DNA from 2 places in the Arthrobacter sp. FW306-1B-G06A genome. Region 1 is predicted to be linked to the other one. Evidence: predicted binding sites of a transcription regulator. Region 1 holds the regulator's gene; the other holds the start of a gene.
The links. Region 1 encodes HspR, which represses chaperone genes until heat shock. Its sites were predicted from a motif close to AAGTTGAGTCNNNNNGACTCAACTT; they were not measured.
Positions count from the first base shown of each region.

Region 1 (15,871 bases):
TTGCTCTGGCCATCGCCCTCACTGGCTGTGGAGGAAGCCCCGGCGCGTCGTCATCTTCGAGCGCCACCAGTCCCAGCCCCGCGGCGTCGAGTTCAAGCGCTCCGGCGTCGAGCACTCCTGCTGGCGCGGCCGAACTGAAGACGGCGTCGTCGAGCGTCGGCGAGAGAGTGGTCGCGGCGAACGGCAAGAGCGTCTACGTCTTCGCGAAGGACGTCAAGGATTCCGGCAAGAGCGCCTGCACCGGCGGCTGTGCCACCAACTGGCCGGCAGTGACAACGACGTCGGCCAAACCGGCGGTTGACGGGGTGAGCGGAACCATCGGCACCATCCCCACGGCAGACGGCAAGATGCAGATCACCATCAACGGGATGCCTATCTACTTCTACTCCAAGGATGAAGACTCCAGTGACACCTACGGACAAGGCGTGGGTGGCGTATGGTTCATGGTCAGCCCGTCCGGTTCCATGGTGACCCCTAGCAGCACACCAAGCGGGAGCAGCATGGGCTACTGAAACCGTCGCTCACGTTTGCACCCCAAACGGCAAACGCTCGCTCAGATCTTTCCGGACCGGCCGGAAGATCTGAGCGAGCGTTTGTCCAAAAGGCCTCAAAGGTGAGCGGGCGTCCGCCCCAGATGCCCTAAAAGTGAGCGGGCGTCTTAGGCGTCTTAGGCGTCTTCGAACGCTTCAGCGTCCTCGAACTCCACCGCGGCGATGATTTCCTTCGTCTCGGGGTGGATCATGAAGGCTTCGTCGTCCTCTTCGATCATGATGTAGTTGCCGTGGTCCGTGGCAAAGTGCCAGGCGAGGATCGTCTCGCCGTCGTGCTCGTAGTTGGGATCGCCCATGATGATCTTCTCCAGCCGGTAGCCGGCAACATCGCACAGTTCGCGGATGATGAGCTCGAATTCGGGGGCGTTCTCGAGTTCGGCTTCGGCCGCCTCGGCCTGGCGCTCTTCGAGGTTCGGGATGAGGGCTACACGCTCGGCGATGTGTGCCTCGAGCTGCTCCTCGTCGAGGTAGAGCACACCGTCCTGGCTGCGGAGCCACGCTGCGTTGAGTTCGATGATGTCTTCGGTCTCCAGGAGGGATTCGAATTCGCCGTCGAGGGCCTCGAGCTCGGCAACGGCTTCCGGTGCCACCTCGGACTCGTCAAGGTCGCCGTCCAGGTAGGCCTCGGCGTCCTCCTCAGAGAGCGCGTCGAAAGCTGCTGCGGTGCGGTTGAACAGCTCGAGGTGGCCCTTGGCGCCCATTCCTTCAAGGCCTTCGCGGACAAACGCATCCACCTCTTCGCGCTCCGGGACCGTGAAGACGTACTGGGCGAAACCGCCCGCGAGTGCCTGTGTCAGGTAGTAGTCCACAAAGTAGCTGCGCAGGGCGTTGGTAGCGATTTCCTCGTGGTTGAGGAGCTCCTCGTACATCTCGTTGACCACGGTGACGTTCGCGTCCACAACTTCTGCGTTGTCGGCCTCGATGCTGTCCTTCGTCAGAACGACGGGGTTCTCATTGCTGGTCATGGGATTTCCTCACTGCTGGGAAGCTTGTGCTGCTCCGGACCCTTTCAACGTACGCGGGGGCGGTTGTCGGGCAAGCTAGGCAGAGGTGAACGTCGGGCAAAGTTTCAGGGCTGCTGCGTGGGCCCTAGGATTCATAGATAGCCTCCTGCCGAAAGTAGCCTTAACGAATGCCTTCCCACTCAGACGATTCCTGGGAACTGGCGATTCAGACACCCGCCATTAACGACCGCTCCCTCGCGGCCGGCCTCGCCTATGCCATGGGTAGCCGGGTCAGCGGCATCACCTTCGACTCCGCCACGGGCCTGATGATGGGCAAGGTCAGGGGCAGCGGCCCGTCACCGTATTCGACGTCGGCCAAGCTGGTCCGCAAGCCCGGAGGCTGGAGCTGCACCGTGGGCGTGTGCAGTTGCCCCGTCCGCAAGGACTGCAAACACGTGGCCGCCCTTCTCTTCGCCGCCGAAGACCATCCCGCAGTGCGGGCACAGCTGCTCAGCGCGCCCGCGTTCGGACAGACGGCCCAAACAGGGGGAATCGTGCAGCGGCCGGCCTGGGAACAGGCGCTCAGCAAGCTCATCGCCACCCCGGGGACCGCACCGCAAGGCCAGGGCCTCCCCTTGGCACTGGCCTTCGAAGTGGAAGAACCGGCCCCGCACTTCTCCTACACAGGCCGGCGCGATCCTCTCCGCAGCGTGCGCCAGCTCAAGGCCCGCCCAGTGATGATGGGAGCCAAGGGCAAGTGGATCCGGGGCGACGTCTCCTGGACCAACCTGAACTACCTCGGCTACAAGCGCGAGTTCAACGAAGCCCATATCGACTGGATGCAGAACTTCCTCGCCGCGCATTCCACCGCGGACTACCGGCAGCTCACTTCCAGCATGTGGATGCTGCTCAACGAATTCGCCGGCAAGAACCTGTGGAGCCTGCTCGCCGAAGCCTCGAAGGTCGGGGTTTCGCTCATCCACTCCGGCGGGACCGAGCCGGTCCGCATTGCCGCGGAGCCCGCCGTCGTCGGGCTCGACCTTAGCCGGCCCGACGACGGACTGCAGCTGTCGCCGTCGGTGACCTTGGGCGGGGACGCCCTTGATCCGGCGGCCTTGGGCTTGATCGGCCGCCCGGCGCATGGATTGTTCTTCACGGGTCCCGGCGAGGGGCACTTGCCCGGCGTTTCGGCCCCCGCTAACCTCATCACGCTGGCCCCTTTGGAGGGCGGTGAGTCGCAGGAACTCCTCGATTTCGTCATGGGCGCGTCCGGGCTCCAGATCCCGGCAAAGGACGAAGAACGATTCCTCACGGCGTTCTATCCGAAGCTCAAGCAGTCCACGCGGGTCACGGCAGCGGACCATTCCGTCGAGTTGCCGGTCCTCGCCGTGCCCACGCTGTCCTTGCTGGCGAACTACGGCTCCGACCACCGCGTGCGGCTGCACTGGGAATGGCACTATAAAGCCGGCAAGCTCGTGACTGCCCAACCCCTCTGGCGGCACCCTGACGACCACGGCTATCGCGACGACGCCGAGGAAGCCCGGATCCTGGAGACCCTGGGCCGGCCTTGGGAGGTGGTTGCCGCGCTGGGCGAATCGTCGAGCGGCGGATGGGGGGCTCCACGCCTCGCCGCCTCGGTGGCGCTGGATGGGCTGGACACCCTGGCCTTCACCGAGGAGGTGCTGCCCCGGCTCCGCGAACTGCCCGACGTCGTCGTGGACACCTCCGGCGAGATCGCCGACTACCGCGAGGCCACCGAGGCTCCCGTCGTCTCCATTTCGACCAAGGCAACCGACAGCCGCGACTGGTTCGATCTTGGCATCGTCATCACGCTCGAGGGCGAACCCGTGTCCTTCGCGGCCGTGTTTTCCGCCCTCGCGGCCGGCCAGAGCCGGATGTTGCTGCCGAGCGGCGCCTACTTCTCGCTGGACCTGCCCGAACTGCACCAACTCCGCGCGCTGATCGACGAGGCCAGGTCCTTGCAGGACAACCCGGACCGGCACGGCACCCTGCAGATCAGCCGTTTCCAGGCCGGGCTCTGGGATGAGCTCGCGCAATTGGGGATCGTCGACGAGCAGGCGGCAGCATGGCGGGAGGCCGTGGGCGGATTGCTCGACGACGGCGTGACCGGGCTGCCGCTGCCGGGCTCGCTCGACGCCGAGCTGCGCCCGTACCAGTTGGAGGGATTCAACTGGCTGAGTTTCCTCTACCGCCACAGCCTGGGTGGCGTCCTGGCCGACGACATGGGCCTCGGCAAGACAGTGCAGGCGATTGCCTTGATGTGCGCGGCGAAGGAGCAGGCTGAGTCCGGCGCCGGAGGCACCGCGGGCGGCAGCGCCCCCTTCCTGGTGGTGGCGCCCACCAGCGTCGTGGGTAACTGGGCCGCGGAAGTGCAGCGCTTCGCCCCCGGTTTGAGCATAAAGACCGTGGGAGAGACCTTCGCCAAGAGCGGCGCGGATCCGCAGGAATCCATGGCGGGCATCGACGTCGTCATCACCTCGTACGCGCTGTTCCGGATCGACTACGAAGCCTACGCCGCCAAGGAATGGGCCGGACTGATGCTCGATGAAGCCCAGTTCGTCAAGAACCACCAGTCCAAGGCCTACCAGTGCGCCCGGAAACTCCCGGCATCCTTCAAGCTGGCCATCACGGGAACCCCGCTTGAGAACAACCTCATGGAGTTCTGGGCGCTGACCTCGATCGTCGCACCGGGACTTTTCTCCAGCCCGCGCCGCTTCGCGGAGTACTACCAAAAGCCCGTCGAAAAGAACGGCGACAAGGCCCAGCTCGCCAAGCTCCGCCGTCGGGTCCGTCCCCTGATGATGCGCCGCACCAAAGAGCAAGTCATCAAGGACCTGCCGCCCAAGCAGGAACAGGTGCTCGAAGTGGTGCTCAACCCGCGGCACCAGAAGGTGTACCAGACCCACTTGCAGCGGGAGCGTCAGAAGATCCTTGGGCTCATCGACGATGTCAATAAGAACCGCTTCACCATTTTCCAGTCGCTCACCCTGCTGAGGCAGCTGAGCCTGGACGTCTCCCTGGTGGACGAGTCCTTGTCAGCCGTGCGCTCGTCCAAGTTGGATGTGCTGTTCGAACAGCTGGAGGACATCGTCGCCGAGGGGCACCGGGCGCTCATCTTCAGCCAGTTCACGGGGTTCCTGGGCAAGGTCCGGGAGCGGCTCGACGCGGAGGACATCGAGTATTGCTACCTCGACGGCAGCACCCGGAACCGGGCCGACGTCGTGAGCGAATTCAAGAACGGCGCAGCACCCGTGTTCCTCATTTCCTTGAAGGCCGGCGGCTTCGGCCTTAACCTGACCGAGGCCGACTACGTGTTCCTGCTGGACCCGTGGTGGAACCCAGCTTCCGAAGCACAGGCGGTGGACCGCACCCACAGGATCGGGCAGGCGAGGAACGTCATGGTCTACCGCCTGGTGGCCAAGGACACCATCGAGGAAAAGGTCATGGCGCTCAAGACCAAGAAGTCGCAGCTGTTCGCGGATGTCATGGAAGGCGACGCCCTGGCCGGTGGCGCGCTGACGGCGGAGGACCTGGCCGGGCTATTTGCGGAGTAGGTTCGCCCTGAAGCAACTGCTTCTAGGTGGCCTAGGCTGGACCGCATGGCTATTATCCATCGAGCAACCCTGAGTCCCAGCAAACTTGAACTCATCGAAAGGTATTTGCCCGTCCAGCCGTGGTTCACCAAGGATGGCTCCGCGCCGCCCGAGCTGCTCGGTGCGTACCGCTTCGATGATCCGGACGGCGAAGTCGGCCTCGAAACCCACTTGGTCTCCCACGGCGGCAAGGTCTACCAGGTTCCCCTGAGCTACCGGGGTTCGGAATTGCCCGGTGCGGAGCACTCGCTGCTCGGCACCATGGAACACTCCGTGTTGGGCACGAGGTGGGTGTACGACGCCTGCACCGATCCCGTCTACGTCGCTGCCCTGGCCACCGCCATCCTCACTGGGCAGCGGGAAGCCGAACAGTTCGTGGACATGGACGGCGTGCTGGAGCCAAGGGCGAGTTCCGTCGAGGTCAAGGGCAGTGGAACCCCCGGCAGCGAAGTCCCCGCTCTGAGTCCCGCAGCGCCGATCACCGAAGGCGGCGTTACCAGCATCGACGCTGGTGAACTCACCGTCCAGGTGAACCGTGTCCTGTATCTGGGGATCCAGGGTTCGGAAGATTCGGCTGCCCTTCGGGGCACGTGGGCCGGGCAGGAGGCGCCGGTGCTGCTGGCGTCCCTCTCGCGGCCCTAGAGGACTACTCCCCCGGTCGCGGTCTCCACACCACAACTGCCTGGGACCGCGCCCGGGGCCGCTGCCCGCGGGCCAGGCTGACGACGTCGCCGGCTGCTCCCGCCGCGAAAACGCGGGCCTCCATGGGGCTCCGCCGCCGCTGCAGTTCCTCGCTCAACTCGGCCACGCGGAACTGCAGCGCGGCCACCTGGTTTTCGAGCTCAAGGATGCGCTTGATGCCCTCAAGGGACACGCCTTCGTGGGAGAGCCGCTGGACCTCGCGCAAGCGGTCGATGTCGCGTTGGGAGTAACGCCGGGACTTGCCCGGCGCACGGCTCGGCGACACGATGCCGAGTCGGTCGTACTGCCGCAGGGTCTGCGGGTGCATGTCAGCCAGTTCGGCCGCGACGGAGATGACGAAGATCGGCTGGTTGATGTCGATGCCCATGCCTACGTCCCCTCCCATGTCTTCTGCCGCTACAAGCGGGCCTTGGCGGCCAGGTCGTGGCGAGGATCGGCGTCGGCCGTAGCCGCGGCGAACGCCTTGACAGCTTCCTCGGCCTGTTTGTTGAGGTTCTGCGGGACGGAGACGTCGATCGTCACCAGCAGGTCTCCGGTGCCCTTCGAGGTCTTGACGCCTCGGCCTTTGACCCGGAGCGTCCGCCCGGAAGGCGTGCCGGCCGGGACGCGGAGGGTGACAGTGTCGCCGTCGAGCGTCGGCACGTGGATGTTGGAACCCAAGGCCGCCTCGGCGAAGGTGACCGGCACATGGATCCGGATGTTGTCGCCGTCGCGATTGAAGAAATCGTGGGGCTTGACGTTCACCGTGATGATGAGGTCCCCGTTTCCGGCTGCGCCTGGGTTGCCCTTGCCACGCTGGCGGACCTTCTGGCCGTCCCTGATGCCCGCGGGAATCTTCACGTCGATGACGTTGCCGTTGCTTTCGCGGAGGCTCACCGTGGTGCCATGAATGGAGCCTGCAAAGGAAATCGAGGTGGACGCCGTGCGGTCGCTGCCCTTTTGCGGGGCCCGCTGGAAACCGGTCTGTCCACCGCCGAAGCCACCGCCGAAGAGGTCAGCGAACTCGGGCGGGATGCCCCCGGCACCGGCAGGCTGGCGTCCGCCGCCGAAAAGCCCGCCGAACAGGTCCTCGAAGCCGCCATTGGCCGGGCCGCCGCGAGCTGCGCCCGGGGCGAAGCGTGCCCCGCCCATGGCGCGAATGGCATCGTACTGCTGGCGCTCCTCGGCATCCGAGAGCACCGAATAGGCCTCCGAGATGTCCTTGAACTTCTTCTCCGCAGCAGCATCCCCGGAATTGGTATCCGGATGGTACTTCCGCGCAAGCTTGCGGTACGCCTTCTTGATGTCAGCGTCAGAGGCGTCCTTGGCGACACCAAGGATGGCGTAAAAATCCTTCTCAACCCAGTCCTGGCTGGCCAAGGGCGTTTCCTTTCGATTTTGGTTCAGTTTGCGCTCCGCTGGATAGGGGGCCGTGCCCGCTCCGCGGTGCCCGCCACGCCGCGGCCCCCTATCCAGCTGCGCTGCGCTTATCCCACCTTAGGTGAGACGACCGCCTGAGCGGAGCGAGGCAAGGGGCCCGGGAGTGGCATCTAAGGATCTGGCCGAGGGCCCCGACACGAGCTTGCGAGTGTTGGGAAGGCCAATATCCGCTGCCGAAGCCGGATGGCCAAGGATCGCAGATCCTGGGCCACCCGGCGAAGGGGCGGGGCCCCTTGTCTCGTTTCGCGGTGCTGCCCCCTCATCCGCGAAGGCGCGGTGAGGCGGTAACTCCGTCTAAGCCGGCACAGCCACGATCACTTGGGCCGCGCGCAGCACTCGGCCGCCGGAGCGGTAGCCGGAGCGCAGCACTTGGCTGACGGTGTCAACTTCGATGTCCTCGCCCGGCTGCTGGATGAGTGCTTCGTGGATCGTGGGGTCGAATTCGACTCCGGTTTCCGCGATGCGCTCCAGGCCGTACGTCTTCAGCGCGTTCTCCAGCTTGGCGGCGATCGCGGCGAACGGGCCGTCCACGAGGTCGCCGTGCTGGCGGGCGGCGTCGACGTCGTCGAGCACCGGCAGCAGGGCGTTCAGGACGCCGATGACGGCCATTTCCCCTGCGACGGCGCGGTCGCGTTCGACGCGCTTGCGGTAGTTGACGTACTCGGCCTGCAGGCGCAAGAGGTCGTTGCGGAGTTCCGCGGCCTCTGCTTCCGCAGCGGCGCCGGGGGCTACCGACTCTTCAGCCGGAACCTCCATGCCGTTGAGGATTTCCTCAGCCTGGGACAGGGCGTCGCCCTCGGCAGCGGCGTTGGATTCAGCTGCCGATCCTTGGGTGTGGCGGGCGGCCCCGGTCTCCGGGTCAACCTTGCGGTTGTCCCGAATGACCGGCTTGTGCTGCTCGTTGCCCTCGTTGTTGGAAGGTGAGTGCTCTGCGTCGTTGCCGTGGTGAGGCATGCTTACTTCTTTTCGTCTTCGTCGATGATCTCGGCGTCGACGATGTCCTCGTCTGCCTTGGCGCCGGCGTGGGCGCCTTCAGCACCTGCGGCGCTGCTTGCGCCATCCGGGGAACCGGCCTGCGAGTAGATCGCTTCGCCCAGCTTCGACTGCGAGTGCTGCAGCTTCTCGAAAGCAGTCTTCACTGCTGCGTCGTCGGTGCCTTCGAGGGCCTTCTTGAGGGCGTCGACGTCGGCCTTGACCTCGGTCTTGACCTCTTCCGGCAGCTTCTCGTCGTTTTCGGCGATGAGCTTGTCTACGGAGTAGGCGAGCTGCTCGGCAGTGTTGCGGGTGTCGGTAGCTTCGCGGCGGGCCTTGTCCTCGGCTGCGTGTTCCTCGGCTTCACGGACCATGCGGTCGATGTCTTCCTTGGAGAGCGCGGTGCCGCCGGTGATGGTCATCGACTGCTCCTTGCCGGTGCCCTTGTCCTTGGCGGAGACGTGGACGATGCCGTTGGCGTCGATGTCGAAGGTGACCTCGACCTGGGGGACGCCGCGCGGTGCCGGAGCGATGCCGGTCAGTTCGAACGTGCCCAGCGGCTTGTTGTCGCGGGTGAATTCACGCTCGCCCTGGAAGACCTGGATGGCCACGGACGGCTGGTTGTCGTCAGCGGTGGTGAAGGTCTCGGAACGCTTGGTGGGGATGGCCGTGTTGCGCTCGATCAGGTGCGTCATGACGCCGCCCTTGGTTTCGATACCGAGGGAGAGCGGGGTGACGTCGATCAGGAGGACGTCCTTGCGCTCGCCCTTCAGCACACCGGCCTGGAGGGCTGCGCCAACGGCAACAACTTCGTCCGGGTTGACGCCCTTGTTGGGCTCCTTGCCACCGGCGAGTTCCTTGACGAGGTCGTAGACGGCAGGCATACGGGTGGAACCGCCCACGAGCACGATGTGGTCGATTTCGGAGAGCTTGATGCCGGTCTCGGCGATGACGTCGTGGAACGGCTTCTTGGTGCGCTCGAGCAGGTCCTTGGTGAGGTCCTGGAACTTGGCGCGGGTCAGCTGCTCGTCCAGGTGGACCGGGCCGTCGGGGGTGACGGACAGGTACTGGAGGGACACGTTGGTGCTGGTGGAGGAAGAGAGTTCCTTCTTGGCCTGCTCCGAAGCCTCGCGCAGACGCTGGAGGGCGATCTTGTCCTTGGAAAGGTCGATGCCCTTGATCTTGAGCTGGTTCAGCAGGTAGTCAACAACGCGCTGGTCCCAGTCGTCGCCGCCGAGGCGGTTGTCACCGGCCGTGGCGCGGACCTGGATGGTGGAGAAGCCGTCTTCGTCCTTGCCGACTTCCAGCAGGGAGACGTCGAATGTTCCGCCGCCGAGGTCGAAGACCAGGATGAGTTCGTCTTCCTTGCCCTTGTCCAGGCCGTAGGCAAGTGCAGCGGCGGTGGGCTCGTTGACAATGCGGAGGACGTTCATGCCGGCGATTTCGCCGGCTTCCTTGGTGGCCTGGCGCTCGGCGTCGTTGAAGTAGGCCGGGACGGTGATGACAGCGTCGGTGACCTTTTCGCCGAGGTAGCTCTCGGCGTCGTTCTTCAGCTTCATGAGGATACGCGCGGAGATTTCCTGCGGCGTGTACTTCTTGTCGTCAATGGCGACGGACCAATCGGTGCCCATGTGGCGCTTCACGGAAGCGATGGTGCGGTCGATGTTGTTGACGGCCTGGCGCTTGGCGATTTCGCCAACCAGGACTTCGCCGGACTTGGAGAATGCAACGACCGACGGCGTGGTGCGGCCACCTTCGGCGTTGGCGATGACGGTGGGCTCGCCACCTTCGAGAACAGAGACGACGGAGTTAGTGGTTCCGAGGTCGATACCTACAGCGCGTGACATATGTTGCTTCCTTTCGATGAAACCGGGTTGAGCGTTCTGCACTCAACTGTACTCAGGCCTCATTCAATGTCAATCCAAAGTTGAGTCGAGTACGCTCAACTCTGCTCACCGGAAGCCAAAAGACCGCGGAAACTCGGGGATTTACGCGCGATTTCGCCGTGGGAGAACGCGTGCAGCGTCAGGCGGCATCGGCCTGTACACCCACGCCACCAGCACCACGGAGATGATCATCAGGAGGAACCACGAGACAAGCTTGTCCGGGGACACCAAGTGCCAGCCGTCCAGTTGGCTCGGATACAACCAGGCGTGCGACCAGGTGGCGATGTTCTCGGCAATCCAGATAAAGAGCGCCACCAGCAGGAACGAGACGACCAGCGGCATCCGGAATCGACGCCGGAACACCCGGAAGTGCATGACGCACCGGCCAAAGATCACGACGACGGCGGCCAGCAGGACCCAGCGCGCATCAACGATGAAGTGGTGCGAAAAGAAGTTCACATAGATGGCCGCAGCCAGGACCGCAGTGATCCAACGCCGCGGATACCTCGCGAAGCGCAGATCGAAAACCCGGTAAACCCGCACCATGTACGAGCCGACCGCTGCGTACATGAAGCCGCTGAAGAGCGGAACGGCGCCGACCCGCAGGACACCTTCGGCTTCATAGGACCACGAGCCGACGTCGGTCTTGAACAACTCCATGGCCGTTCCCACCAAGTGGAAGAGCACGATCACCCTGAGCTCGCGCAAGGTTTCCAGCCTCGCGGCCACCATGAGGATTTGGATCACGACGGCGGCGATCGTCAGGAAATCATTCCGCGCGAGGCCGGCGTTGGCCGGATACCAGAGGTGAGCTGCGAAAATGACGGCAAGGAGCGAGGCGCCGAAGACGCACGCCCACGCCTGCTTGAGGCCGAAGACCGTGAACTCAGTGAGCCTGGATCGCAGTCCCTGGGCCGGGGCACTTCCCACGAAGCGGCTCGCGCTCCCGTCGATAAGTTCCTCCACCGCGGTGAGCTCACGCATGGGCGCCTACTCGCCAGGACCCGGCTCGCCCGGTCCGAGCCGGCCAAGATAGTAGTTTTTCGGCCAATGCCTGATTTTTTCCGGCAGCCTTGGATAGGCCGCCGCCAAGAGCCGGATGGCGCCATCGAAGCTGCGTTGATGGCGGGCCTTCCACGGAAGTCCGAATCCCGCGCGAAGCTCCTCCGGCAGGAGGCCCGCGGTCAGCAGCCGGACCAACGGCATGCTCAAGCGCATCAAGAACGGCCCGCTCACGGGGTGCAGGAGTTCGTGTGCCACCCTCAAAGCGGCTGCATCCGGCTCGAGGTTCCGTAAGGATTCGTCCCAATAGCGCGCGAAGGCCGGGCGGTCGGCAGGCCAGAGCTCGGCGGGCAGCTGCAACGCTGTCCCGATCCGCGCATACTCGCGGTAGATACGATCGGCCGTGTCGTCGTCGAGGGCTCCATGGACCTTTTCGTAAACGGTGACGGCGGTGTCGTAGAGGGTCGCAACCACCCAGAGCTGGGATTGCGCGTCGAAGGCGTTGTACCCCGCGGTGGAATCGTCCGCGGCCCGGCGAACCGGCGCGTGGGCACGATTCACGGCCCGGCGCACGGCGGCCAGTTGCTCTTCCGTGCCATAGACCACGGCGTAGACGTACGTCATGGTGGCACGCAGCCGGTCCAATGGCCGTTCGGCGAAATTGCTGTGCTCGGCGACGCCGTGACCGACCGCGGGATTGGCAATCTGCATCAGGATGGCGCGGCCTGCCCCGGCGAGCAAGACGCCCTCCGCACCGATGTCAGCAAGTCCACGGGCCATGCAGTTACTGTACCTTCGCGACTACAGCCCCACGACCCCCCGCAGCACCTCGAGCTGGTGCTCAAACAGCTCGTCGCGCGCGGCAAAGGTGTCGGCGCCGTATTGGCCGAACACCTCGAAGCTGACCGCCCCAAAGACCGACGTCCACACCAGCACGCCCCTCGCCAACGCAGGTTCTGGAACGGCCACGCCCAGTTCGGCCCGGATAGCCGCGAGGTCCGCGGCAAGGGCGGGAGGAACGACGACGGCGGGCGCCACTTCGGCGGCCAAGGCGCCTGCGCGGTAGGCGGCGTCGAAGATCCCCACCATCCGGTAGATCACCCGCGTTCCGGGTTCCGTGGTGCGCTCTGCGGGCGCTTGGTATCCGGGAACCGGACTGCCGAACAGGAGGGCATACCGTGCCGGCTCGCGCAGTGCCCACTGGCGAACGGCCCGCCCGAGCGCCAGGAACCTGCCGCGGTAGTCGTCCTCAGGGAGGGCGTCGACGGCGGTGTCCACTTCGTCGCCCAACTCGCCGTAAGCGTCAATCAGCAGGAGGGTCAGGAGTTCGTCGCGGCTCTCCACATAGCGGTACACGGCAGAGGACACCACGCCGAGATCGCGTGCGACCGCCCTCAGGGACAATCCCGCAGCGCCGTGCAAGGCAAGGTGCCGGCGACCCAGCCGGATGATGTCCGCCACGGTCTGGGCCCGGGCCCGCTCGCGGGGCGTCGAGTGCTTGGCCGCTGCGGCGGAAGGGAGGTCCATGCACCCAGCATGCCACAAAGGAGAGCACTGACAACAAATGTGAGCAGTGCTCTTGACAGACAATTCGAATGGGTCCATCCTGAATTCCGAGAGCACTGCTCTCGGAATAGAGCTTCACCCGAGAAATGGATCCCCAATCAGAGAGTGAGCAACACCATGTACGTCGTCACAGGAGCAGGCCCCGTCGGATGGACCATTGCCGAGCAACTCGCGGACCGCGGAGAACAGGTGCGCGTCCTGACCCGCTCAGGCAGCGGCCCGGACCACCCGCTGGTCGAAAAGCTCCGGGTGGACGTCTCGGATCCGGCCAAGTTGGCCGACGCCTTCGATGGCGCCACGGCCGTCCTCCACTGCATCCACGGTTCTGCCTACCGGGCCAAAGCCTGGGCGGCCGAGCTTCCTGGAGCAGAGCACGTGGTGATGGACGCCGCCGGGGCAGCGGGCGCCGTCGTCGTCTTCCCTGAGAGCCTCTACTCCTACAGCGAGCCGGACAAGACCATCACCGAAAGCAGCCCGCGCGAGGCGACCGGCGGGAAGCGCGGGATCCGCTCTGCCCTGCTGAAGGCCCGCCAAGCCCACCCGGCGAATACCGTCAGCGTGGTGGCGGGCGATTTCTTCGGTCCGCAGGCCCGCATGGCGCATGCCGGCGAGCGAATGGTGCCCCTGGTCCTCAAGGGCAAGACGGTCCAGGTTCTCGGAAGCGCCGGGCAGCCGCGCTCTTTCACGTACGTCCCGGATCTTGCCGCAGCCATGATCGCCGCAGCGCAAAAGCCCGAACTCTGGAACTCGGTACTGCACGCCCCCACGGGTCCGGCAATGACGATGCGGGAAATCGCCGCAAACTTCGCACGCTCGGCCGGCGTTCCCGAAGCGAAGCTGAGTGTGGTTCCGGGCTGGCTGCTCCGGACCCTGGGCCTGTTTTCCACCGACATGCGGGAGCTGGCCGAAATGCTGTACCAGTTCGAGCGGCCGTTCGTCATGGACTCCACAGCAAGCCAGGCCAAGCTCGGTCTGGAACCGACGCCGCTTGCGGACGCGATGGCAGCGACAGTGGCCTGGTGGCGGGATCAGGAAGCCGTGGCCGCCCGCTGACCCGCTTTCGACGCCGGATCGCGGGCCAAGCGGCCCGGCCACCAGATGCGCCGGCCAAGGTCGTAAGCCAGCGCGGGGACCAACAGCGAGCGCACGATCGTGGTGTCGAGCAGCACCCCGAACGCCACGATAAAGGAGATCTGCGCAAGGAAGAGGATCGGAATAACCCCAAGCGCGGCAAAGGTTGCGGCAAGAACCACTCCGGCGGAGGTGATCACCCCGCCGGTGGCGCCGAGCCCCTTCAAGATACCGGCCCGGGTTCCGTTGAGCGTCGACTCTTCCCGGACGCGGGTCATGAGGAAGATGTTGTAGTCAACGCCGAGGGCCACGAGGAAGACAAACCCGAAGAGCGGAACCGAGGCATCCGCTCCAGGGAATCCAAACACGTGGTTGAACACCCAGGCCGAGACGCCCAACGCGGCCGCATAGGACAGCACCACAGTCCCGATCAGCAATAGCGGCGCCAGGACGGAGCGCAGCAGTGCCATGAGCACCAACAGGATGACGGCCAAAACGATCGGGATGATGCGCCACAAATCAGATTGCGCGCTCGCGTTGGTGTCCGCGGCTGTGGCTGTGGTTCCTCCCACCAGGGTTCCTGGGGCCTTTTCATGGAGCTTCTGCCGGAGCGTGGCGATGGTCTGTTCGGCCTTCGCCGAGTCGGCTTCCGAAGACAAGGTGGCATTGATCAACACCCGGCCGTCCCGCACCAAGGGGGCTGGGTCCGTCGCAGCTTTCGCGAGCGGGCGGACGCCGGAATCCGGTTGGGCCGAAACCACCGATGCATCCGAGATGCCTTCCTGGGCCTTGACTTCCGCAAGTACCGCGACTGCCGCCTTTTCGTCGGCCACAACCACCACCGGGCTTCCTGCACCGGCGGGATAGTGCCGGCCCAGTGCCGATTGGCCGTCCACTGCCTCGGATTTGCTCAGGATGAGTGCCGACTGCGGAACTCCGCTGGCTTGGAGCTGGAGCAGGCCTAGCGCGCAGACCACCAAAACGGCGGCTGCGCCCAGCCAAACGGCCCTGGGCCGCTTGGCGATGATTCCAGCCAGAAGCCTCCAGACCCGTGGAATGTCGGAGTTTGCCGAGCCTGCGACCCCGGCGACTCCGGCGCTCGGTCCGGCGCCCGCGGCCGGGTCCGTCCTCGGCGCACGCGGCCAAAATGCGGACTTGCCGAGCAAGCCGAGGGCCGCAGGAAGCAGCGTCAGGCTGGCCGCCATTGAAAAGACGATTCCGATTGCGCCGATGGGCCCCAATCCGCGGTTTGAATTCAGTTCCGAGAAGAGCAGGCAAAGCAACGCCAAGGCGACCGTTGTCCCGGATGCCAGGATGGCGCCGAAACTCCCCTTGTATGCGCGTCCCACAGCCGACCATTTGTTCGACGCCTGACCCAGGGCCTCACGGTAACGGGCCACAAAGAGGAGGGCATAGTCGGTGGCTGAGCCGACTACCAGGATGGACAGGATCCCCTGGCTTTGTCCCGTCAATTGGATCGCGCCCGCCTTCGCCAAGGCAAAGACCACCAGGATGGAGCCGCAAAGCGCGAAGACAGCGGTAAGCAACACCACAAAGGGCAGCACCACGGATCGGTAGACGGCCAGCAGGATGACCAAAACGGCCCCCAGCGCAGCGAAGAGCAATATCCCGTCGATCCCGCCAAAGGCGTTGACCAAGTCGGCAAGGAAGCCCGCCGGTCCCGTCACGTAGGTGGTTGTTCCAGCGGGAAGCCCTGCCCCCACTGCATACCCCGCAGCCTTCTCGCGAAGCGCTTGGATGCTCCCCTTGACCCCGTTTCCTTCTTCCACCGGGACGATGAACTGCGCAGCTTTGCCGTCCGTGGACGGAATCGGCCCGACCGTCGACGTCGAATGGCTGACCCCGACGGCGGCGGACAGTTGGGTGCCGAGGGGCGCCAATCCGGCCAGTTGAGCGGGTGAAAGTTTCTCAGGAGACTCGATCAGCACCACTGCGGGAACGCTGCCGCTGGAAGTGAACTTGCTTTGCCATTCGCGGGCTTCGGTGGATTCGGCGCTCGCTGGCAGGAAGGATGCTTGGTCGTTGCTGGATACCTCGCTGAGCTTCCCAAAGGTCGGGCCGCCGATTCCGCCGATCGCCATCCACGCCACCAGCGATAGCACTGCCCCCGCCAACCACCACCG
Region 1 covers NZ_JBYSXB010000028.1:55,581-71,451, reverse strand. The annotation lists gene AC3WJM_RS15250 (COG4315 family predicted lipoprotein) at 1-512, shown strand, start outside; gene AC3WJM_RS15245 (DMP19 family protein) at 668-1,516, opposite strand; gene AC3WJM_RS15240 (DEAD/DEAH box helicase) at 1,684-5,070, shown strand; gene AC3WJM_RS15235 (CG0192-related protein) at 5,116-5,751, shown strand; gene AC3WJM_RS15230 (heat shock protein transcriptional repressor HspR) at 5,756-6,178, opposite strand; gene AC3WJM_RS15225 (DnaJ C-terminal domain-containing protein) at 6,208-7,170, opposite strand; gene AC3WJM_RS15220 (nucleotide exchange factor GrpE) at 7,525-8,184, opposite strand; gene dnaK (molecular chaperone DnaK) at 8,187-10,049, opposite strand; gene AC3WJM_RS15210 (DUF817 domain-containing protein) at 10,191-11,072, opposite strand; gene AC3WJM_RS15205 (oxygenase MpaB family protein) at 11,079-11,870, opposite strand; gene AC3WJM_RS15200 (TetR/AcrR family transcriptional regulator) at 11,892-12,617, opposite strand; gene AC3WJM_RS15195 (NAD-dependent epimerase/dehydratase family protein) at 12,774-13,709, shown strand; gene AC3WJM_RS15190 (MMPL family transporter) at 13,685-15,871, opposite strand, start outside.

Region 2 (15,871 bases), on a different contig from region 1:
CGGGAGGATGGTATCGAAGGTCGCGGGAACCATCTTGACTTCGAGCCCCAGCGTCTCGCCGACTGCTTTCGCAAAGTCCGCGTCCCAGCCGACCACCGTCTTGCTGTCAGCCGCGTAGAACTCATAAGGCGCGAAGGTGGGGTCGGTGCCGACCACCAATGTCCCCTTGGCCTTGACGTCCGGGGGCAAGAGATTCGCGGCGGACTTGTTGAAGGGCGCCGCCGGAATCGCGGCGTCCTTGCCGGGAATCGAACTGGCGGCGGCTTCCTTGCCGGCGTCGAGTGACGCAGTGGTGCAGCCGCTGAGCGCGACGGCGGCGGCCAGCAGCAGGGCGGCTGTGGAGATGTATCTAGGACGGTTCATGATTGCCTTTCGCATAGCTTGTTCCATGGTCAACGGCGATGTTGACCACGGTGGTGCCGACATTGACGAGGGCGGGATGCCGAATGATTGCGACCACCCCGTCCATCGGTGAAAAGAAGTCTTTTGGAGGACGCTCGAGTTCTTCCACTGAGTGAACGCGGGCCACGAGCTCTCCGGCCGCGACTTTCTGGCCAAGTCCGACCACCGGCTCGAGGATGCCTGCCATGGTGGAATGGACCGCGGACTGGGCCGTGAGTTCGACCCACTGGATCGGGTCTCCGATACCTGAGAGGCCGGCGTCCTTGAGCACGCCCCAGTGCCCAAGCAGCGAGGGAAGTCCCGTCCGGGCCCTTGCGAGGATCGGCAGGGATACGGTTCCCCTCCCACCGAGTTCGGTCGAGATCATCGGCACGCCGGCCTGATCGGCCGCGCCGCTGATGGAGCCCGCCTTAAGCATGGGCTTCACCACGACGGAATAAGGGGCATTGAATGCGGCGACCGCCGCCACCTTCGCGGCCCATAGCTCCGGCGTCGGCCCTTGGTAGACGAACGCGGACGGCACATACTCCGACGCGATCCCCCCGGAATGGATGTCCATCACAAAGTCGGCCATGGGGATGAGTTCCTGGGCCACGATCGAGGCGATCTGTAGTGCCGGTCCGCCGTCGGCGCGGCCCGGGAGGGCACGGTTCAGATTGACCCGGTCCACGCTGGAAACACGTCTTCCTTCGCGGACAGCAGGGATGTTGAGGGCAGGCAGGATGATCAATCTCCCGCTCACCTCATCAGGGTTCAAGGTGCGGATGAGTTCCTGGAGAAGGATCTGTCCTTCATATTCGTCGCCATGCGTACCGGCGATCAGGAGGACCGTGGGGCCGTCCCCACCACTCAGGACCGCGATCGGCGAAGGGATGACAGCGGCGTCATTCTCATTGTCCGAATGTTCGATCTCCAGGTAACCCAGCTGCTTGCCGACGGCGGCAAAATCGATGCCGGGTATGCGTGGAATGCGCAGGCTCATAGGGCAACTTTCTTCAGGGTTGGTAGAATTGGATTCACTGTATACAGTGAATCCTGTGATGTAAAGCACGTAGGATTGAACGAGTTTTGATACGAAAAAGGGGATGAGGCGAATGGCCACGCAAGCTGCCAAGGGGATGAGGCCGCTGAGCGAGCACGTCTACGACAGGATCAGCAATGAGATCGTCAACGGAGTGGTCGAGCCAGGCGCTCCCCTGGTCCAGGAACAGCTGGCCGAAGAATACGGCGTGTCCCGGACGCCGGTCCGCGACGCCCTGAACCGCTTGGTCCACGAAGGACTCGCCACTTTGGTCCCGGGCTCGGGGTATTTCGCGACGACGCTGACCCGATCAGCCGTCGAGGAAGTCTACGAAGTACGCAAGGCCCTCGAGATCATGGCCATCAGGCAGTGTGGGGCAAAATACACCAACCTTCAGCTTGCGAGGCTGGAGCTGCTTATCGCCGAGGGTGCGGCAAGCGCCGACCCGGAGGAACTGTTCACCGCCACGCGGGCGTTCCATTTGGGCTTGGCGGCGCCTGCGCCCAACGGATTCTTGCTGAAAACCCTCGAATCCGTCTGGGACAACCCTGTTCAACGGCTCATCAGCCGCTCGTACCCCTTGGACGACGCCAAGCTTGAGCGCGTGGCGGACGCCCACCGGAAGATCCTGGCCGCAGCGCGCGCCAACGACCTCGAAACACTGATCCCCCTGCTGGATCTGTGCCACGAGAAGGACTGACCGGCCAAAGGGCACGAAAAAGGCCCGTAGCGCACGCCAATCATGGCGCGCCCTACGGGCTCTATCGTTTTGGGAGGCATCCGGGGATGCCAAACGACCTCGTGTACGACGGCGGTACGCAACTCGATGCCGAAAGGCACCTGATTGTTGCTACAGCTATCCGATACGGCGGGTGTCTACCTCGTCGTCATCGTCTTCCAAGTCCTGTGCGTACTTGTCCTCGTAAGCCGAGTAGTCCGGCTCCGGCGGATCATCCGCGAATCGGCTCGTCGCACGACTTGATGGCCCAGTCAGCTCGCGCTGAAGGGCCGAATAGTCAGTGTTCGGGGAGTAGTACTTGATGTCCCGAGCCTGCTTGGTAGCTTTTGCCTTTTGACGGCCGCGCCCCATGGCGTGACCCCCTTTTGTACTTGGACCGGAGGTGGTCACCTTGGCGATCGGTGAGGCCCCGGAATGTTTGGTCAATTTGTCGTATGTCTAGATTACATGCTTTCTGGAGCAACTGCTTGCCACTTGCTTCGCGAAAGCGCCGTCACAGTTCCACCTGGCAGTATCTCCATTCATTGGCATGAAAAACTTGGGTAGAGTCGCCCTAATATGGGGCGGCAGGCATGAAAGGCGCGAACTCAGACATGGGCCAGGACAACATGATCCAGGGCAACAACGGTACGGGCGACAATGAGTCGCCGGTAGACCCTGGTTCCGGGACCTGGTATTCCGGGACTTCGGGCACGTATCCCGATGCAGGCATGCCTGGCGAAACCGGGCCCGAGGGCCCTGCTCCCTCCGAGAAAGGCTCGTCCCTGCGGACTGCCCTGGACGCCATAACGCGGTATCGGCTCATCATTGGCGGCATCGTGCTGGCCGTGCTGATCCTGATCGGCGTAGTGATCTGGGTCCTCGTCGGGGCACTGGCCAACCGCCCGGCGGCCGCGCCCATCCCCGCGCCGGCCACGTCCACCAGCCGCGGTCCCCTCCCGGCGGATGTGGAGGCAAAGGATTACCAGCTGGGAGATTGCTTCGCCGATTTCGACTCCAACGCCATCAAGTCCAAGGTGGTGGACTGCACCACCGACCATTCGGCCCAGCTGGGCGCCATCTTCCGGTACAAGGCTGACGACACCTTCCCCGGCGCCACTGCCTTGCGTGACAAAGGCCGCGAAATCTGCCGTGATCTGGTGCTCAACGAGGCATCCACGAAGTACGCGCTCCTGCAGCAGAACGTGTACCCGAGCGCCACGAGCTGGGACAACGGCGACCGCCGCGTGGACTGCTTCATCGTGGTGAACTCGGGAAACACGCTCAAGGAATCCGTGCTGCAGAAGTAGCTATTCCTTCCGCCTCACCGTCAGGCCGCTACCCGCCGGAGCACCGCCGTCGGGACCCGTCAAAGCCTCGAGACCCTCGATGGTGAGTTCGTCGACGTCGGCCGCGGTGTCCACCAGTACCGTGTCGCCGTCCGCGATCTGTCCGGCAAGGATTTCCCTGGCCAGGCGGTCACCGATCTCGCGTTGAACCAGCCTTCGCAGCGGACGGGCGCCGTAGGCGGGATCGTAACCGGACATCGCGAGCCACGCACGGGCGCCGTCGCTGACCTCAAGGGTGAGCCGGCGGTCGTGCAGCCGCTTGGTCAGCTCGTCCACGTGCAATTCGACGATCCTGGCGAGCTCGTCGACGCTGAGCGGATCGAACAGCACAATCTCGTCGAGCCGGTTGAGGAATTCCGGCTTGAAGGAGGCGTTGACCACGGCCATGACCGCATTCCGCTTCGCCGTGGAGTCCAGCGTTGGATCCACAAGGAACTGGCTACCCGAGTTGGAGGTCAACACCAGGATGGTGTTCCGGAAGTCCACGGTGCGGCCCTGCCCGTCGGTGAGGCGGCCGTCGTCGAGCACTTGAAGGAGGATGTCGAACACTTCCGGGTGGGCCTTCTCCACCTCGTCGAGCAAGATCACGGAGTACGGGCGACGGCGGACCGCTTCGGTGAGCTGGCCGCCTTCCTCGTAGCCCACGTATCCGGGAGGGGCACCGACCAGCCGGGCCACGGAGTGCTTCTCGCCGTATTCGGACATGTCGATCCGCACCATGGCGCGTTCGTCGTCGAACAGGAAGTCGGCGAGTGCCTTGGCGAGCTCGGTCTTACCGACGCCGGTGGGGCCCAGGAACAGGAACGAACCCGTGGGGCGGTTGGGGTCGCTGATGCCCGCGCGGGCGCGGCGGACGGCGTCGGAGACGGCGGCCACGGCCTTGGACTGACCGATCAGCCGCTTTCCGATCTCCTCTTCCATGTGCAGCAGCTTCTGGGATTCCCCCTGGAGCATGCGGCCGGCGGGGATGCCCGTCCAGGCCGAAATAACCTCCGCGATATCGTCCGCCGTGACTTCGTCCGCGACCATCAGGGCGGGCTTCGCTTCACCGCGCGCTTCCCGGGCGGATTCTTCCTCGGCTGCTGCGCTGAGCTCGCGCTCCAACGCGGGCAGTTCGCCGTAGAGAATGCGCGAGGCAGCTTCAAGGTCGCCCTCGCGCTGGAACTTTTCGGCGGCGGACCGCAATTCGTCGATCTTTGCCTTGAGGTCGCCCACGCGGTTGAGCCCGGCCTTCTCGGCTTCCCAGCGGGCGTTCAGCGCACCCAAGGCTTCCTTCTTGTCCGCTTTGTCCGCGCGGAGCGCGGCGAGGCGTTCGATGGAGGCCGCATCCGTCTCGCGCTCGAGTGCCAATTCCTCCATGGTGAGACGGTCCACGGCACGGCGGAGCTGGTCGATTTCCTCGGGAGCCGAGTCGATTTCCATGCGTAGCCGGGACGCCGCCTCATCCACGAGGTCGATGGCCTTGTCCGGCAATTGACGGCCCGAGATGTAGCGGTTGGAGAGCGTGGCGGCGGCTACCAGGGCGGAGTCCGCGATGGCTACCTTGTGGTGGGCCTCGTAGCGTTCCTTGAGGCCGCGGAGGATGCCGATGGTGTCCTCCACGCTTGGTTCGCCCACGTAGACCTGCTGGAAGCGGCGTTCCAAGGCAGGGTCCTTCTCGACGTTCTCGCGGTACTCGTCCAGGGTGGTGGCGCCGATGAGCCGCAGCTCGCCGCGGGCCAGCATGGGCTTGAGCATGTTCCCTGCGTCCATGGCGCTTTCACCGGTGGCACCGGCGCCCACCACAGTGTGGATTTCGTCGATGAACGTAACGATCTGCCCGTTGGAGTTCTTGATCTCCTCCAGCACGGCCTTCAGCCGTTCCTCGAATTCGCCGCGGTACTTCGCGCCGGCCACCATGGATGCGAGGTCCAGCGCGATGAGGGTCTTGCCCCGCAGGCTTTCCGGGACGTCACCTGCCACCATGCGCTGGGCAAGGCCTTCGACGACGGCGGTCTTGCCGACGCCGGGTTCGCCGATCAGCACGGGGTTGTTCTTGGTGCGGCGGCTCAGGACCTGGACCACTCGGCGAATTTCGCTGTCCCGCCCGATCACGGGATCCAGCTTGCCGGAGCGCGCGACGGCGGTGAGGTCCGTGCCGTATTTCTCAAGCGCCTGGAAGGTGTTTTCCGGGTCTTGCGAGGTGACTTTCCGGTCACCGCGGACACCCGGCAAGGCGGCGAGGAGCGCTTCGTGGGAGGCGCCGGCGTCGCGCAATAGCTTCCCCACGGCGTCGCTACCGGCAGAGAGCCCCAAGAGGAGGTGCTCAGTGGACACGAAGGAATCGCCGAGTTTCTCGGCCTCGTTCTGGGCGGCCTGGATGGCCTGCATCGAAGGGCGGGAAAGCTGCGCTTGCTGCACTGAACTGCCCGACGACGACGGCAGGGCCTTGATGGCCGAACTCGCCTGGACGCTCACGGCATCCGGGTCCGCTCCAGTGGCGCGCAAGAGCGCCACCGCGACGCCCTCGCGTTGATCCATGAGGGCTTTGAGCAAGTGGGCTGGCTCCACCTGCGGATTTCCGGCGGTGGAGGCGTTCATGGCCGCCGCGGAAAGAGCCTCCTGGCTCTTGGTGGTGAATTTGACGTCCATGGAAGAGCTCCTCTCGGGAAAGATGACTAATTCTCAAAGTTGAGTCTACTATGCTCAACTTTGGCGAAGCGTCCCTCCTGCTCCATGTTTGCCGACGGCGAAACTGCTGTCCATAGCCTTCCCCGCTTACGGTGAAAAGTCCCTCGCTGTTTGCGTTCCCTGGCCCTAGGATCAGGTGTGACCGGGTGGAACACCCCCCCGGGCGCGCATGAGAAAAAGGACACGCAATGAAGAAGTTCGTAGTTCTCTACAATGCACCACAATCGGCGGAATCGATGATGGCTGGCAGCTCCCCTGAGGCAGCAGCCGAAGGCATGAAGCTGTGGATGGACTGGGCCGCGAAGGCTGGCGCTGGGCTTGCCGATCTTGGCACACCCCTCGGTGGCGGCAAAGTGGTTGGGAACTCTGGAGTATCCGATGCAGAGACCGGCGTGGGCGGTTACAGCGTCCTCCAAGCCGAAGACATGGACGGAGCGCTGAAGCTCCTCGAAGGCCACCCGCATTTCCTCATGGCCCCCGAAGCCTCGATCACCGTCTACGAAGCGCTCGACGTCCCGGGCATGTAAGGGAGCACCCGCCGTCGAAATCGTGGATCCGGGCCGCGCGCTGCGTGCCGGAACGCAGCACTCGGCCCGCGCCCACGATCCCGGCAAAGCGCCGTACGATATGCACATGGCACCCTTCACAGTCACTCGCAATGCGCTGATCCCCGCCGCACCCGCCGACGTCTTCCCCTTCGTCAACAACTTCCACGAGTGGACCAAGTGGTCTCCGTGGGAAGCCGTGGACCCCAAGCTGAACCGGAGCTATTCCGGCAACGAATCCGGCGTCGGAGCAAAGTATGCCTGGAGCGGCAACAACAAGGCCGGCACCGGAACCATGGAAATCGTCGGCTCGGAGGAGCCCGGCAGGATCGACATCCGCCTCGAGTTCACCAAGCCGATGAAGGCAGTCAATCCTACGGGTTTCACGTTCGTACCCGAAGGGGACGGCACCCGCGTCACCTGGACCATGACCGGCGAGAACAAAGGCCTCGGCAAAATCTTCGCTTTGTTCATGAACATGGACAAGATGGTGGGCGGCGACTTCGAAAAGGGTTTGACCGCTCTCTCTGCGGTAGCCACCCGGAAAAACTCCTAGTTCTCTGGCGCGGACCATGGCCGTCTACGTTGATCCGCCGCTGTGGCCCGCGCACGGGACCGTGTTTTCCCACCTCGTCTCGGACACCTCGCTCGAGGAGTTGCATGCCTTCGCCGAAGCGACGGGGATTCCCGGGCGCGCCTTCGACGGCGACCACTACGACGTCCCGGAACGCCGCTACCAGGACCTCCTGTCCGCAGGCGCCATCCCCGTGGAGGCGCGCATTCTTGTGCGGAAACTGATCGCGAGCGGCTTGCGGATCCCCGCCCGCCAACGCAGCAAGGCGCTCACCGTACCCTTGCTGGAGCGCTGGAATTCGGCTCTTCCAGGACATGAGGAGCTGGGTTTTGAGCTCCTCGAACGCTGGGGCGAGGACCATCGGAAATACCACAGCCGCACGCATTTGCTGGCGGTCCTGGAAGCCTTGGATCTCCTGAGCGAACCCTCTCTGCCAGCGCGCTCAGTGACGTTGGCCGCATGGTTCCATGACGCCGTCTACGAGGGAATCGCAGGGCAGGACGAAGAGCAATCGGCCCGGCTGGCCGAGGACCGCCTGGCTCTTGCGGGACTCCCGGAACCGACGATCCACGAAGTTGCCCGGCTGGTCAGGCTGACCTCCACCCACAGCCCCGAACCGGGAGACCGACTCGGCGCCCTCTTGTGCGACGCCGATCTCTCCATCCTCGGCGCGGAACCAACGGCTTACGCCCGCTACCTTGCTGCTGTCCGCGAGGACTACGCCCACGTCAGCGATGCCGACTTCGCTGCCGGCCGGGCCGCCGTCGTCCGCCATCTGCTCGCCTTGGATCCACTCTTCCACAGCGAACGCGCGCGGAGCCTGTGGCTGGAGGCCTCCCGCCGCAACCTGGAGGCCGAACTGTCATGACCATGGCGGGAACGGTGCACCGGCAGCTTCCGTTCACCGTGAGGTTTGAATGGGGGCTCGACGGCGCCCGTGCGGTTGCGTCCGGAGCGGACCTCGCCGTCGTGGTTGACGTCCTCACCTTCACCACATGCGTCAGCGTCGCCGTCGACCGCGGTGCCATCGTGTTCCCCTACGCGTGGAAGGACGCCGGGGCCGAGGACTTCGCCGCCCACCACGATGCCCAGCTGGCTGGTCCGCGGGGTGGAGGCGGATTGAGCCTCTCGCCGTCGAGCCTGCGGGACGCGCGGTCGTTGAGCCGCGTCGTGCTGCCCTCGCCCAACGGCTCTTCGATCGCTTATGAGCTCGCCCAGGAAGTCCCGCTCATCGCGGCCGTGTCACTGCGGAACGCAGCCGCCACCGCCGAGTGGGTGGCCGCCGAACTCCCTCCGGATTTAGTGGTGGCGGTGATCGCGGCCGGTGAACTGTGGCCAGGCGGCTCCCTCCGGCCCGCCCTGGAGGATCAGATCGGGGCCGGCGCCTTCATTGCCGGACTCGCTGCCGCCGGACGGGGCGGCTTCACGCCGGAAGACGGCAGGGAAGGTTTCTCGCCGGAGGCTGATGCGGCGATGGCTGTTTTCAACGCCGTCGAGCCGCGGCTCCATCACACGTTGCAGGATTGCTCCAGCGGCCGGGAGTTGATCGACGCAGGGCACGCGGACGACGTCGAGATTGCCGCCGAACTTGACGCCGGGACCGCCGTGGCCCTCTTGAGGGACGGCGCGTTCCAGCAGCCCTGAGTGCACTTCGGTGCGGTTTCCGAAGGGGCTTGCGCTTCCACTACTTAGCGGTACTATGTACCAGTAGCTAGTAACACTGAGTAGTGGAAGGAGGTGTCCGATGGGCAGGCAAATGACGGAGATGCTCAAAGGGACCCTCGAGGGCATCGTTCTCGCCCTCCTGACCGGGAATCCCGCGTACGGGTACGAAATCACGACGCTGCTCCGAGGCCAGGGCTTCACCGAGATCGCCGAGGGCACCGTGTATGCGCTGCTCGTCAGGATCGAGCAAAAAGGCCTTGTCGACGTCGAGAAACGGCCGTCCGAGAAGGGCCCGCCGCGCAAGGTCTATTCGCTCAACGAGCAGGGCGAAAAGGAACTGGACGAATTCTGGAATACGTGGAGTTTCCTGTCCGAGCGACTGGAACAGCTCCGAAAGGGAGGAAAGTGAACATGGCCGCAGGGTGGATCGAGCAGCTTACGGGATCGCTCGAACAGAAGAAGCAATACCGGCAAAACAAGGCACGCGTGGAGCAGCTTCCCGCGGACTATCGCGCGGCGGCGACCGCGCTGGAACGGTACCTGATGTACTTCGGTGCCATCACCAAGGGCGATGTGCTGCTGCGGATGCTCGGGGACCTCACCGATCTCTTCGAACAGAGCGCCGCGGACGGGATGCCGATCCGCGACATCGTTGGTGACGACCCCGTGGAGTTCGCCGAAACGTTCATGCGCAACTACACGGTCGGTCAGTGGATCAACAAGGAGCGCGAACGCCTGGTCAAGGCGATCGACGCCGCTGCCGGAGACGATGGGAAGGAGCGGGAATCATGAGCAATGCATCCACCACCCGCGAACCCGCGATCCGCGTGCAGGGCATGGAAAAGTCCTACAAAGAGCTGCACGTGCTGCGCGGCGTGGACTTCGACGTGGCACCGGGCACCATCTTCGCCCTTCTCGGCTCCAACGGAGCAGGAAAGACCACGATGGTGAAAATCCTGTCGACGCTGCTCGGTCCGGACGCCGGCACGGCGACCGTCAACGGATTCGACGTCGTGGCCCACCCGCTGCAGGTCCGGGAATCCATCAGCCTCACCGGACAATTCGCAGCGGTCGATGAAATCCTCTCGGGCAGGGAAAACCTGGTGCTGGTTGCCAAGTTGCGGCACCTGAAGGACCCCGGGCAAGCGGCGGACGATCTCCTGGCGCGCTTCAACTTGTCCGAGGCAGCGTCCCGAAAGGTGTCCGCGTATTCCGGAGGCATGCGCCGTCGCCTTGACATCGCCATGAGCCTGATCGGGCAGCCCGAGGTGATCTTCCTCGATGAGCCGACCACCGGACTCGACCCCGAAGCACGCATCGAGGTGTGGCAGGTAATCCAGGAGCTCGCGAAACGGGGCACCACCGTCCTGCTCACCACGCAATATCTCGACGAGGCAGAACAACTCGCGGACAGCATCGCCATCCTCCATCAAGGGCGCATCATCGCGAACGGGACTCTCGCCGAGCTCAAGCAACTACTTCCACCGGCGAAGGTCGAGTACGTCGAAAAACAGCCCAGCCTGGAGGACATCTTCCTCGCACTGGTGGGGAACGAGGGCAAGGTCGCGTCAAGTAAGGAGCAGTCATGAGCACACATTTCTTCGGAGACACGGCCGTCTTGCTAGGCCGCTCCATGCGTCACATCTTCCGCAGCGCGGACACCATCATCACCACCGCGATCACGCCGATCGCCCTCATGCTGCTTTTCGTCTACGTGTTCGGCGGCGCCATCAGGACAGGCACGGAGAACTACGTCAATTACCTGCTGCCGGGAATCATGCTGATCGCGATCGCCTCGGGCATCGCGTACACCGCTGTTCGCTTGTTCACCGACATGAAGAGCGGCATTTTCGAGCGGTTCCACTCCATGCCGATCGCACGATCATCGGTCCTGTGGGCACATGTGCTGACCTCCATGGTGGCGAACGGGCTCTCGCTCGTGATCATCATGCTGGTGGCCCTCCTGATGGGATTCCGCACCTCCGCAAGCCTGCTGGCATGGCTCGCGATCGTTGGAATCCTGGCGCTGTTCACCCTGGCACTCACCTGGCTCGCGATCATTGCAGGCCTGACAGCGAAGTCAGTGGACGGTGCCGGCGGGTTCTCCTACCCGCTCATCTTCCTGCCGTTCATCAGTTCGGCCTTCGTCCCGACGGCCACCATGCCGGGTCCCGTGCGCGCCTTCGCCGAGAACCAACCGGTCACTTCGATCGTCAACACGATCCAGGATCTGTTTGAACAACGGCCGATCGGAAACGACATATGGGTCGCCCTCGCATGGTGCCTCGGCATCCTGATTATCGCGTACTTCTTCGCCACGGCCGCCTACCGGCGCAGGATCAGCTAAGGGTCGTTCCAGCCGAAGGCGTCGTCTCGTATCATGGAGGTGTGACCTCCTACCTCCAGCGCCGTGGTGCCGCACTCCCCCAAGCCCGTCCCGACGTCGAGCACGTCCTGGCGGTGCGCGGCACGGGAGGCTACCGGCAGTACCGCATACCGGCGCTGGCCGTCTCGACGGCGGGGACAGTGCTCGCCGCCTATGACGGCCGGCCGAACTTGGACGACCTGCCCAATCCGATCGATCTCCTGCTGCGGCGCAGCACGGACAATGGCCGCAGCTGGGAGGAACAGCGCGTAGTCCGCAGCGGCTCGGGGCTCAATGGCTACGGCGATCCGAGCCTCTTGGTGGACGCAGTGACCGGGCGGATCTTCATGTTCCATGCCGCGGGGACGCATGCCGGTTTCTTCGAAGCGGTAGGCGGCCTGGAACCCGATGACGACGTGCAGCACTGCGATGTCAGCTTTTCCGACGACGACGGCGTCACCTGGCAGCATCGGCGGCTCACCGGACAGCTCAAGCGGGGCGGTGTTCCGGGCGCTCGTGCCGGCGACCGCGGCATCACGGGGATTTTCGCCGCAGCCGGTCAGGGAATCCAGATGCACGCCGGTCCGTTCGCCGGGCGACTGGTCCAGCAGTTCGTGGTGCTCGTCGACGGCGAAATCATGGCGGCTTCCGCATACAGCGACGACCACGGCGAGAACTGGACGCTCGGATCGCTCATCGGAAAGGGTCCGGATGGGGTCGGCCCCAACGAAAACAAAGTGGCATGCCTCGACGACGGCCGCCTCCTCCTGCACTCGCGCGCCACGCCCCGGCGGCTGGCGGCAATCTCCCATGACGGCGGCGAGACGTGGAGCCTGCTGGAACCGGTCGGGGACCTCCCCGACCCGAGCGACAACGGCTCGCTTGTCCGCTTCGACGGCCTGCCGAATGTGGCATCCCTGGCCACCCCGGACACGAGCAGCTGGCTGCTCGCGAGCAACAACCAGGACACTTCCCTGCGCCGCAATACGGTCCTCAGCCTGTCCACGGACAACGGGGCCAGCTGGCCCGCCAAGCTGGTCCTCTGCGAGGGAAGCTCGGCCTACTCGACTGCGGCGCGGCTTCCGGACGGCAACATCGGCGTCTTGTACGAGCGGCAGGGATACCGCGAGATCGTCTTCGTTTCCGTGCCGGTGGATCAGCTGACGGAGCAGCTTTCGGGCCCGGCGGGTGCGGCGGGCCCGGCGGGTGCGGCGGGCCCGGCGGGTGCGCCGGGAACCCAGCCCGACCACCTCGAGTTTCACATGGAACTGCGCTCCATCACTCCCGGCCGGCCCTCTGTGTGGCAGAACGCCGGTGAATTCCATGTCCTCCCCTCGGACAACGATCGTGACTGGGACGTTCAGACGTGGAAGGAAATCGGCCAAGGATACTCAGCGGAGCAGGCGCAGATCCTCGGAACCCGCGAAGCCCAAGACCTCAACTACGGGCCCATCATTCCGGGCTACAAAGCCGGGGACATCCTCGCGTTCACCGGACGCGCCCGCAACCTCGGCACCCAGGCCGCATCCGGCGTCGTACTCCTGGGACCGCACGCGAACCCGGCGGACTTCCCGCCCGCCGATCTGGCATCCGGCGCTGAAGCACTGTATTTCACGCCGGTATGCACGGTCACCGAGGAGGATCTGGCGCGGGACTCGCTTGAGCTGACTTTTGCGGTGGCGCACGACGGCGGCGCGCGGGTGATCGAGCGCAGCTTCAGTTTCGATCTGCGCACCGGAGCCGTGACGGCTGGCCCCGCCCGGTAACGATTCCGGCTAGAAAATCTGGCGGATATTGGTCTTCGCGAGGTCGATGAGCTGGTCGCCGCGGCCGGAGAGTACCGTCCGGATCGCGTAGAGCGTGAAGCCCTTGACCTGCTCGGCACTGATCGCCGGCGGAATGGACAGTTCCTGCCGGGCCGTGCGGACGTCGATGAGGGCCGGACCGTCGTGCGCGAAGGCTTCAGCCAACCCCGCCTTCAACCCGGAGGAGTTGTCCACCCGGATTCCGCGGATGCCCAGCGATTCTGCCAGTTTGGCGAAGTCCGGATTCTCGAGCTCAGTGCCGAAATTGACGAATCCGGCGGCCTTCATTTCGAGCTCCACGAAGTTCAGCGAGGAGTTGTTGAAAACCACCACTTTGACCGGGAGCTTGTTCTGCACCAAGGTGATCAGCTCGCCGAGAAGCATGGTCAGGCCGCCGTCCCCCGCGAGGGCCACCACCTGGCGCCCGGGATACGCGGCCGCCGCACCGATTCCGTGCGACAGTGCATTGGCCATGGTTCCGTGGTTGAACGAGCCGAGCAGCCGGCGTCGGCCATTCATGCTCAGGTACCGGGCCGCCCACACGGTGGGGGACCCGACGTCGCACGTGAAAACCGTATCCGGGCCGGCCAACTCATCCACGAGCCTGCCCACGAACTGCGGGTGGATCGGCTGGCCGTCCTTCGCCGGCGAAGCCAGGTCATCGAGTTTGGCGCGCGACTTGGCGTAATGCTTGAGCGAGGTACTCAGGTGTGTGCGCTTTACCTTGCGCTCGATCAAGGGCAGAAGCGAGGCTGCAGTGTCCCTGACCGTGCCCACCAGGCCAAGATCGATCCGGGACCGCCGGCCGAGTTGCTCGCCCCTGATATCCACCTGGATGATCTTTGCGTTCTCCGGGTAGAACTGTTGGTACGGAAAATCGGTGCCCAGCATGAGCAAGGCTTCGCAGCTCTCCATCGCGCGATAGCCGGAACTGAAGCCCAAAAGGCCGGTCATGCCGACGTCGAACGGGTTGTCGTATTCGATGTGCTCCTTGCCGCGCATGGCGTGGACGATCGGCGCGCCCAGTGCGTCCGCCAGGCCCATGACCTCGGCGTGCGCACCCGCGCTGCCGGCACCGGCCAGGATGGTGACTTTGCCGGCCGCGTTGAGGATGTCCGCTGCCTCGGCGAGCTCCCGGGGGTTGGGCCGGATCTCCGGCCGGGCGGCCCGGATCACGGAGGTCCGGTCACTCCGCGCCTCCGCGAGGGCCACGTCACCGGGAATCACGACGACGGCGACGCCCCGCTTCTCGACGGCCGTCCGCATGGCGATTTCCAAGACCCTGGGCATCTGGGAAGGATGCGCGACGTGCTCGACATAAACGCTGCACTCCCGGAACAACTCCTGGGGATGCGTCTCCTGGAAGTACTGGCTGCCGATCTCTTCGCTGGGAATGTGGGCGGCGATGGCCAGCACCGGAACCCTGGACTTGTTGGCATCGTAGAGGCCGTTGATCAGGTGAAGGTTGCCCGGGCCGCAGGATCCGGCGCACACCGCGAGTTCATCCGTGAGGCCCGCCTCGGCGGCGGCCGCTAGCGCCGCGGCTTCCTCGTGCCGGACGTGCACCCAACGGATGCTCTCCTCTTCCCGCAGCGCGTCCGTGAAACCGTTCAGCGAATCCCCGGGGATCCCGTAGACGCGTTGGACATTGTTGGCTTTGAGGGTGGAGACGATGTTCTTGGCAACAGTGTTCCTGGCGGCGGACATGGACTGTTCCTTTCGAGGGGAGGCAGTGCAGACACCGCCTACGCTACTCCGGAACACTCCATGGCGCCCGCTGCCCGACGCCGGGGTTCGGGTGGCCGGCGTCGCCGTGCTAGCGGTAGGTGCTGACGAACGGTCGGTTGCTCGGCACGATCTGCTTGCCCAGCGGCATGAGCGATACCGGAATGAGCTTCAGGTTGGCTATGGCCAGCGGGATCCCAACGATGGTGATGGCCATGGCGAAGGCCGTGACCACGTGCCCGATCGCGATCCAAATGCCCGCGACCAGCAACCAGATGACATTGCCTAGGAGCGTAAAGACGCCCCCGCTCCCGGGCTTGTCCACCACCATGCGGCCAAACGGCCACAGCGTGTACGAGGCAATCCGGAACGACGCGATGCCCCACGGGATGGTGACGATCAACAAGCAGCAGACGATTCCGGCCATGAAATATCCCAAGGCCAGGACGAAGCCGCCGAAGACGAGCCAGATGATGTTGAGCAGCGTTTTCATATCTCCCATTGTCCCTTGCTGGATGCGGCCTGGGCCTAAGGGTTCGCCCTGAAATCCCCCTGATTTATGGTTTCCCGGTGTCCAGGACCGCTGACAAATCGAACTTCACGGGTTCCTCAAGCTGCTCATAGGTGCACGACTCCGGATCCCTGTCCGGCCGCCACCGCACGAACTGCGTTGTGTGCCTGAACCGTTCCCCTTCCATATGGTCGTAAGCCACTTCCACCACGAGTTCTGGCCGCAGGGGCGTGAACGACAGGTCCTTTCCTGCGCTCCAGCGGCTCCCTTCGGCGTTGCGGGGTGTCCGGCTGCCTTCCTCCTGCTCGGCCCATGCCCAGGGATGCCCCTCGAACCCGGTCACGAGGGGTTGGAGTTCGTCGAACAGTTCCTTGCGCCGCTGCATCGAGAAGGATCCCACCACGCCCACGTTGGAAAGCCTGCCGCCGTCGTCATAAAGCCCCAACAATAGCGAACCAATAAGATCGTCACCCGTCTTATGAACCCGGTAGCCGGCCACGACGCAGTCGGCGGTCCGCTGG
Region 2 covers NZ_JBYSXB010000034.1:19,838-35,708, reverse strand. The annotation lists gene AC3WJM_RS17060 (ABC transporter substrate-binding protein) at 1-363, opposite strand, end outside; gene AC3WJM_RS17055 (succinylglutamate desuccinylase/aspartoacylase family protein) at 350-1,384, opposite strand; gene AC3WJM_RS17050 (GntR family transcriptional regulator) at 1,497-2,123, shown strand; gene AC3WJM_RS17045 (DUF3073 domain-containing protein) at 2,280-2,513, opposite strand; gene AC3WJM_RS17040 (septum formation family protein) at 2,735-3,451, shown strand; gene clpB (ATP-dependent chaperone ClpB) at 3,452-6,121, opposite strand; gene AC3WJM_RS17030 (YciI family protein) at 6,349-6,687, shown strand; gene AC3WJM_RS17025 (SRPBCC family protein) at 6,794-7,261, shown strand; gene AC3WJM_RS17020 (DUF4031 domain-containing protein) at 7,278-8,147, shown strand; gene AC3WJM_RS17015 (2-phosphosulfolactate phosphatase) at 8,144-8,923, shown strand; gene AC3WJM_RS17010 (PadR family transcriptional regulator) at 9,024-9,353, shown strand; gene AC3WJM_RS17005 (DUF1048 domain-containing protein) at 9,356-9,736, shown strand; gene AC3WJM_RS17000 (ABC transporter ATP-binding protein) at 9,733-10,533, shown strand; gene AC3WJM_RS16995 (ABC transporter permease) at 10,530-11,291, shown strand; gene AC3WJM_RS16990 (sialidase family protein) at 11,333-13,075, shown strand; gene poxB (ubiquinone-dependent pyruvate dehydrogenase) at 13,085-14,821, opposite strand; gene AC3WJM_RS16980 (YccF domain-containing protein) at 14,931-15,332, opposite strand; gene AC3WJM_RS16975 (ATP-dependent DNA ligase) at 15,397-15,871, opposite strand, start outside.
Region 2: the regulator HspR is predicted to act here: its motif matches at 6,158-6,182, upstream of clpB (ATP-dependent chaperone ClpB).